DNA from 2 places in the Arthrobacter sp. CP30 genome. Region 1 is predicted to be linked to the other one. Evidence: riboswitches for the same ligand, from Rfam matches in the RefSeq annotation. Region 1 holds a riboswitch; the other holds the start of a gene.
The links. Region 1 has a riboswitch for cyclic di-GMP ahead of ACTIMO_RS00635 (response regulator transcription factor). Riboswitches for the same ligand answer to the same signal wherever they lie in the genome.
Positions count from the first base shown of each region.

Region 2: another riboswitch for cyclic di-GMP. It lies ahead of ACTIMO_RS01275 (glycoside hydrolase family 26 protein); the one in region 1 lies ahead of ACTIMO_RS00635 (response regulator transcription factor).

Region 1 covers NZ_JBQEMM010000001.1:142,617-146,324, forward strand. Annotated here, with positions in the region: gene ACTIMO_RS00620 (DUF368 domain-containing protein) at 1-91, shown strand, start outside; gene ACTIMO_RS00625 (LysE/ArgO family amino acid transporter) at 104-709, opposite strand; gene ACTIMO_RS00630 (LysR family transcriptional regulator ArgP) at 778-1,680, shown strand; cyclic di-GMP riboswitch class I at 1,752-1,826, shown strand; gene ACTIMO_RS00635 (response regulator transcription factor) at 1,948-2,772, shown strand; gene ACTIMO_RS00640 (hypothetical protein) at 2,836-3,168, opposite strand; gene ACTIMO_RS00645 (MMPL family transporter) at 3,492-3,708, opposite strand, start outside.
Region 2 covers NZ_JBQEMM010000001.1:269,222-272,929, forward strand. Annotated here, with positions in the region: gene ACTIMO_RS01265 (ROK family protein) at 1-494, shown strand, start outside; gene ACTIMO_RS01270 (peroxiredoxin-like family protein) at 595-1,266, opposite strand; cyclic di-GMP riboswitch class I at 1,514-1,588, shown strand; gene ACTIMO_RS01275 (glycoside hydrolase family 26 protein) at 1,606-2,844, shown strand; gene ACTIMO_RS01280 (DNA-formamidopyrimidine glycosylase family protein) at 2,886-3,683, opposite strand.

The DNA.
Region 1 (3,708 bases):
GTTCGTGGTCGGTGCCGCCGTCGTCGTCGTGCTGTGGCTGTGGGACCGGCGGACCCAGGCGCGTCGCGTACCGCGACGACGGCCTGCCTGACTGTCCGCCGTCCTACCGGACCACGAGGAGCACGGCGAGGACCAGCATGACGACGGCGATCAGCGCGTCGAGGACGCGCCATGCCACCGGGCGCGCGAACAGCGGGGCGAGGAAGCGTGCTCCCGCGCCGAGGGCGGTGAACCAGACGATGCTGCCCAGGCCCGCGCCGGCCGCGAACCACCACCTGCCGGTGGGGCCGTGCGTCCCCGCCAGGGAGCCGAGCAGCAACACGGTGTCGAGGTACACATGGGGATTGAGCCAGGTCAGGGCGAGGCAGGTGCCGAGCGCTGCGCGCCAGGACGTCGTCGCGGCACCCCCGGCAGTGTCGAGGGTCCCGCCCCGGACTGCCCTGCGTGCGGTAAGGACGGCATAGCCCGTGAGGAAGGCCGCGCCCGCCCAGCGGATCACCTCCAGCAGCACCGGCGCCCCCTCGATCAGGGCGCCGAGGCCGCCGACGCCGAGCCCGATCAACAGGAGATCCGACAGGGCACAGACCGCAACGACGAGGACCACGTGGGAGCGTCGGAGGCCCTGGCGCAGCACGAAGGCGTTCTGCGACCCGATGGCGACGATGAGGGTCAGGCCGGCAGCGAAGCCGGTGGCGGCGGTGGTGATCACCTGATCAACCTAGGAGTGCACAGCGGGTAAGACCAGCTAAAGCTTCTTCAGCATGGTAAGAAGTGCTCATGAAACATGTCGACCCTGCACAGGCGCAGGCGCTCGCCGCGATCGTGGGCGGAGGCAGCTTCGAGGCTGCTGCCGCCACGCTCTCCATCACCCCGTCGGCGGTGAGCCAGCGGATCCGTGCCCTGGAGGTCGCCGTCGGACGCCCCGTCATCACGCGGGCCCGGCCGCTCCGGGCCACCGACGCCGGGCAGGCGATCGTGCGATTCGCGCGGCAGCTCGAACTGCTCACCGCCGACCTCTCGGACGAGCTCGCCGCGGAGGACCAGCGGAGCCGGCAGCGCATCACGATCGTGGTCAACGGCGATTCCCTCCACACCTGGGTGCTGCCGGCCCTCGCCCCGATCGCGGAGACGCTCCAGATCGAGATGCTCCGGGAGGACCAGGACCACTCGCTCGACTTCCTGCGCAGCGGCGCGGCCGCGGCGGCGATCACGTCGGTCGCGGCGCCGGTCCAGGGCTGCTCCTCCCACCCGCTCGGCATCATGCGCTACCTCCCGGTGAGCACGCGCAGCTTCCGCAGGGCCTGGTTCCCGGACGGCGCGACGCCGGAGGCACTGGGGAAAGCCCCCCTCATCGTCTTCGACCGGAAGGACGACCTGCAGGACGCCTATCTCCGCCCACGTACCCGGAGTGCCCGGGACGCACCACGGCACCACGTCCCCGCAGCCGAGGAGTTCGCGGAGGCCATCCGCCTCGGCATGGGCTGGGGCCTGGTCTCGGAGCTGGAGCTGCACAGGGATCGCGGGGACCTCCTCCCGTTCGACGACGACGGGCACCTGGACGTCCCTCTGCACTGGCAGCAGTGGCGCCACGGCTCGACGGCGCTCACGGCCGTCGGGTCGGCCGTCCGACGCGGCGCGGCACTGCTCCGGCAGCCCGGGACGGGGCGGACGGAGCAGTGACGGAGTGTGATGGAGGGAGCGATCCCACGGCGTCGGTGCGGGTTGCTAAAATCATGGAGCGGGCAGCCGCCCGTCGACAAAGGCAAACCCGGTGCGAGCCGGGGACGCAAAGCCACGGGACCCACGCGGTCAGCCGGGCCGCCGAAGAGAACAGGTCTCGCACCATGGCACGGACACCCGCCGTCACTTCCGAACTCCCGTCCGCCCGGCAGGCGGAGCATCCGTCCGAAGCGGCGCTGCTGGCGACCGAGCCGAAGGTCGCAGCCCATGAATAGCGTCGCTGCCGGTGACCGCCGCGCAGCGGTCGTGATCGAGGACGACCTCGACATCCGCAACCTGCTGTGCGCCGTCCTCGAGCAGGGCGGCTTCGCGGCATGCGGTGCCGCGACGGGCCGCGAGGGAGTGGATGCCGTGCGGCAGGAACATCCGGCGGTCGTGACGCTCGACATCGGCCTCCCCGACATCGACGGCTACGAGGTGCTGCGCCGCATCCGCACGACGTCGGACTGCTACGTGATCGTCCTGAGTGGCCGCACGGACGAGATGGACGTGCTGACCGCTCTGCAGGCCGGCGCGGACGACTACGTCCTGAAGCCCTTCCGCCCGCGGGAACTGAGGGCGCGGATCGACGCGATGCTGCGCCGGCCCCGCATCGGCCAGCCGGTGGCTCCCCCCGCGACCGTCACCCCCGGACTGTCCGGTGGCACCGCGCCTGCCCCGGCGGCCACCACCGGGCCCGCGCCCGATGCGGCGGACCTCCTCCGCAACGGCAACCTGGTGCTGGACGGCGAGGCCCGCACCGCGACCTGCTCAGGCGTCGAACTCCCGCTCACCAAGACCGAGTTCAACCTCCTGCACGAACTGCTCCGCAGCAACGGTGCGGTGCGCACCAAGGAAGAGCTGGTGCGCGTATCGCGCGGCAGGGAGTACCGGGGCTACAACTTCGTCAGCCGCACGGACGAGCGCGCCATCGAGGTGCACATCGCGAACCTGCGGCAGAAACTGGCCCGGACCTCGGGGGACCCGGATCTCATCACCACGGTGCGCGGCGTCGGCTTCAGGATCATGCCGAGGAGCTCGACCTCCCGGTAGCCGTCGGCTCCCCCGCGTGGGACCGGACAGCGTCCCCGCGGGTCGGCACCGCACCAAGCCGGTCTAGGGCGCAGCGCCCGCGCTCCCAACCGGGTAGGACCGGCCGAGCGCCGCCACGGTGTCCGCAGCGCACGCCCGGAGGAGTGGGAGGGAGTGCAAGGCCTCGTCGAGGTCGTCCGCCGCGATCAGGCGCTGCATCCGGAGCGCGGCCTGCGTGAGGCGCACGGCCCCCACCATGGCCGACGACGTCGTGACGCTGAGCACCGCGTCCGCTGCGCCCATGGCATCGCCGCCCCGCAACCGGACGTCCAGCCGGTCGATCTTCCCCCCGAGCGTCGAGCAGAAGTCGTGGGCGAACCGGTTGACGACGGCGGGATCGTCGAAATCGCTCCTCATGTCCTCCAGGACCGCCGGCACCAGCAGCGGGGCAGCCTTGCCCGGCGCGCCCGTAGCCGGGACGGCTTCACTCCTGGGGGGTGCCGTCCCGCTGTCCTGGTGCTGACCAGGACCTGACGGAGTCGAATGGATGGGCACAGTCCAAGGGTAGCGACAGCGGGTTGCGAGGATGCGGAACCATCCGGTTCTTGCGCAAAGCTTGCGGAAGGCCCGGGGCGGTGGGCGCAGGGCCGCAGGGCCGCAGGGCCGCAGGGCAGGTGCACCCGGCGACGCGGAAGGACCGTCGGAGCTCATCCGGACGGCCCCTCCACGGGCGGGGACCGCTAGCGCGGCGAGGGGGTCTTCCCGAGCTTGGACGGCCACCAGATCGCCGGCCCGATGTCGTAGGCGAGGGCAGGGATGAGCAGCGAGCGCACCAGCACGGTGTCCAGCAGGACGCCGAACGCCACGACGAAGGCGATCTGCGCGAGGAACAGGATCGGGATGACCCCCAGTGCCGCGAAGGTCGCCGCGAGGACGACGCCCGCCGACGTGATGACG
Region 2 (3,708 bases), 130 kb from region 1:
ACGTCACCGTCGACGCCCGCGGACTGCCCTGCCCCTGCGGCAACATCGGGTGCCTGGAGCTGTACGCGAGTCCGCGCGTCGTCGTCGCACAGGCTGCAGAAGCGGCAGCGCGCGGCGAGCTGGGCATCCCCCTGACAGGCGTCATCTCCGAGGACTTCGCCGCACTCGGCACCGCCGCGGCGGACGGGGACGCCGTGGCCCTGCAGCTCATCCGGAACTCTGCCGAGTACGTGGCGAGTGCCGTGATCTCCATGGTCAACCTCCTCGATCTCCAGCTCATCGTCCTCGCCGGGAGCGCGTTCTCGACGGCCGGCGCCTTCTATGTGGACATCATCAGCGGGCTGCTCTCCCGGCGGGCGATGGCGCGCGCCATCCATCCGGTCGAGGTGCGCCTGTCGGTCAACGGCAACGACGCCGCGGCACTCGGCGCGGCGACCCTCGTCCTGCAGGACCGCATGTCACCCCGGTCCCTCCGCTCCGTCTCCTTCGCCTGACCGGGCGGACCCTCGCTCGACCCGGCCCGACCGACCGGCCGGAGAGGCACCGGCATCGGCCCTGGTGGCAGCCTCGGTAGGACGGGCCGCCGGCGGGGACCTACAGCGCCACGAGGGCGTCGATGATCTCGTAGGTCTCCGTCCGCGTGGTGTAGTCCACCCGCACGTCGATCAGCCGGATGGTGCCGGTCGCATCGGCCACGACCACCGTGGGGAACGGGATGGCGGCAGTGCTGTCCATGTTGCTCCCCGCCACGTCGATGCCGAGGGCCTCCCGGGCCCGCAGCGACTCCGGGCTGGGAGTCGTCACGATGCCGAGGTGCGCCGCGAGCGCATTGCCCTCGTCGGAGTACAGCTCGAAGTGCAGTCCGGCCTGTCGCCCTCCCCGCGCGGCCACATCCGGCGCCTGCGGGCTGACCGCGATCAGCCTGGTCCCGAAGGCCTCGACCACGGGGCGGAGCTCCCGCTGGTAGGTCTTGAGCGCGATACTGCAGTACGGACACCAGGACCCGCGGTAGAAGACGATGATCGCGGCGGCGGCATCGAGCACCGTGGACAGGCTCACGGTCCGGCCGGCGGCGTCGTGCAGGACCGCATCCGGGAGCCGGTCACCGACGCGGGCGATACCCTCCGGCAGTCCCGCGCGGCGGAGGTCCTCCTGCTCGCGGGCGAAGACCGCGGCGAGTTCCGGCCCCACCCGTGCCTCGAATTCCGGCCTGTAGCCGTCCACCTGAGACGCAATGGTGCGCGTGAACGCCGGTATCTGCTTCATGGTTCCCTCCAGCACAACCCGTCGCGGGTGCCTCCAACCGCGACAGGACCATTGTGGGCCAGGACACACCAAAAGCACAGCAGTGCCGGGCTTCCCCGCGCGGTGCAGGTGCTGGGCACCGGAGGAGTCGCTGCGCCGGACCTGCACCAATCCTTCGGCAGAATTCGGGGTAATCGCACCCCGGGGCGTGTAGGGCGCGGGAGAATGGAAGCAGTCCACGAGGACGGACGACCGGCGGGTGGCCGCCGGGCGACAAAGGCAAACCCGGTGCGAGCCGGGGACGCAAAGCCACGGGACCCACGCGGTCAGCCGGGCTACCGAACCAGCGAGGTACCCCGCATGAGCATCGTCCCCGCCCAGCCCCTCCCGCCCGGCACGCTCCCCGCCGCCGCCCGGATCCTGCTGCTCCTCACTGCGGTGGCCGTGCTGATGGTGGGTCTCACGCCTCCTCCGGCCGGCGCCGCGGCGACGATCACGCTGAGCAGCTCCGCCGGGACAGCCGGCGCAGGCGTCACCGTGACGGGTGCTGGCTTCCCCAAGCGCACGAAGGGGACCGTCGTCGCGGGCACCAGCCGCGTCGCGGTCACGACGACGTCGACCGGCACCCTCCAGGTGTCGATCGTGCCCGGCGGTTCGGGGACGGTGACCATCAGCGCAGCGGTCGGCAGCGCCGCTGCCTCCACCGGGTACACGGTCCTCGCGGCGGCGCCCGGGACCGACTCCTCCAAGGGCATCCGCTTCGGCGTCGGCACCGGTGGCGGTCCCGCCGCAGGGGGCGAGCTCGACGAGGTGGCAGCCCTGGCGGGCGAGGCTCCGTCGATCGTCCTCTCCTACAAGGACTTCAACCAGCCCGCGCCCATCGCGGAGCTGGAGGCCGTCAGGGCGCGGGGTGCCGAGACGCTGCTGACATGGGAGCCGTGGACCTGGGGCGGCGGCACCGAGCAGCCCGCCTACTCGCTCGACCGCATCGCCGCGGGCGACTTCGACGCCTACCTGCGTGAGTGGGGCAGCGCCCTCGGTCAGTGGGGCCGACCCGTCTACCTGCGGTTCGGGCACGAGATGAACGGCGACTGGTACCCGTGGTCCGAGGGCGTCAACGGGAACGGTGCGGGAGACTACGTGGCCGCCTACCGCCACGTGCACGACGTCGTCCGGTCCACCGGAGCCACGAATGTCAGCTGGGTCTGGAACCCGAACGTGCCCTACTGGGGCTCCATCCCGCTGGACGGCCTGTACCCGGGGCAGGGCTATGCCGACGTCGTCGCCCTCGACGGCTACAACTGGGGTACGTCGCAGTCCTGGAGCGGCTGGCAGGATCCTGCGGCGCTGTTCGGGGACGGCCTCGCGCAGCTCCGGCGCCTCGCACCCGGCACGCCCATCGTGATCGCCGAGACGTCCTCCTCCGAACTCGGCGGCTCCAAGGCCCGCTGGATCACGGACCTCTTCGGATACCTCTCCGCGCAGCCGGACGTGGTCGGCCTGGTCTGGTTCCACATCGCCAAGGAGGCGGACTGGCGGATCGACAGCTCCACGGCGTCGGTCGACGCCTTTGCTGCCGCCCTGGACGCGAGGCGCTGAGGACCTCTCCTCCTTCACGGCGCGGGCCCCCACATCGCGCGTCAGCGAAGGGGCTGACACCGCGGGCACCACCAGGTCCGGCGACGGCCCGGATCACCGGGCACCTCCGCCCGCACACGGATGGTGGTGCCGCAGCGCAGGCACGGCTTCCCGGCTCGTCCCGCGACCCAGTGCTGCTCCCCCTTCCGCGTCCTGCCGGTGGTGACCTGGTGGGCGCCGGGCTGGGTCGCCGAGAAGCGCAGGCACCGTGCGCCCAACGCCACGAGGGCCGGGACGTCGACGTCGGCCATCACCGTGTCGGGGTGCACGCCGCGCAGGAAGCAGAGCTCGTTGGCCCACAGGTTGCCGAAGCCCGCCACGTTGCGCTGGTCGAGCAGGGCTGCCGCCACCCGCTCGCCCGGGTCGCGTCGCAACCTCCGCACCGCCTCCTCGACCGACCAGTCCGGACGGAGCGGGTCCGGCCCGAGATGCCCGACGACGTCGTGTTCAGCGCGCGTGGCCACGAGGCCGACGACGGGCAGGGCCAGGCCGTAGGCCGTCGGCCCGTCCCTCACCGCCAGGATGACGCGGGCGTCGGGCAGGAGCGCGCGGGGAAGCGACCTGCCCGGCGCCGTCACCGTCCACGAGCCCTGCATGCGCAGGTGGGTGTGGAGCGTCACGCCGCCGTCGAAGCGGGTCAGCAGGTGCTTGCCGTGGGTGGTGTGCTCCATCAGCCGCATGCCGTCCAGCGAGTCGGTGGCATGCGCCGGTACGCGCAGGTCGCCGCGCTCGAGCGTGCGGCCGTCGAGGGACCTGCGCAGCCTCGCGGCGAGCCGGAAGACGCTGTCTCCCTCGGGCATGGAGCCTCCCTGCCGTTGCTCGTCG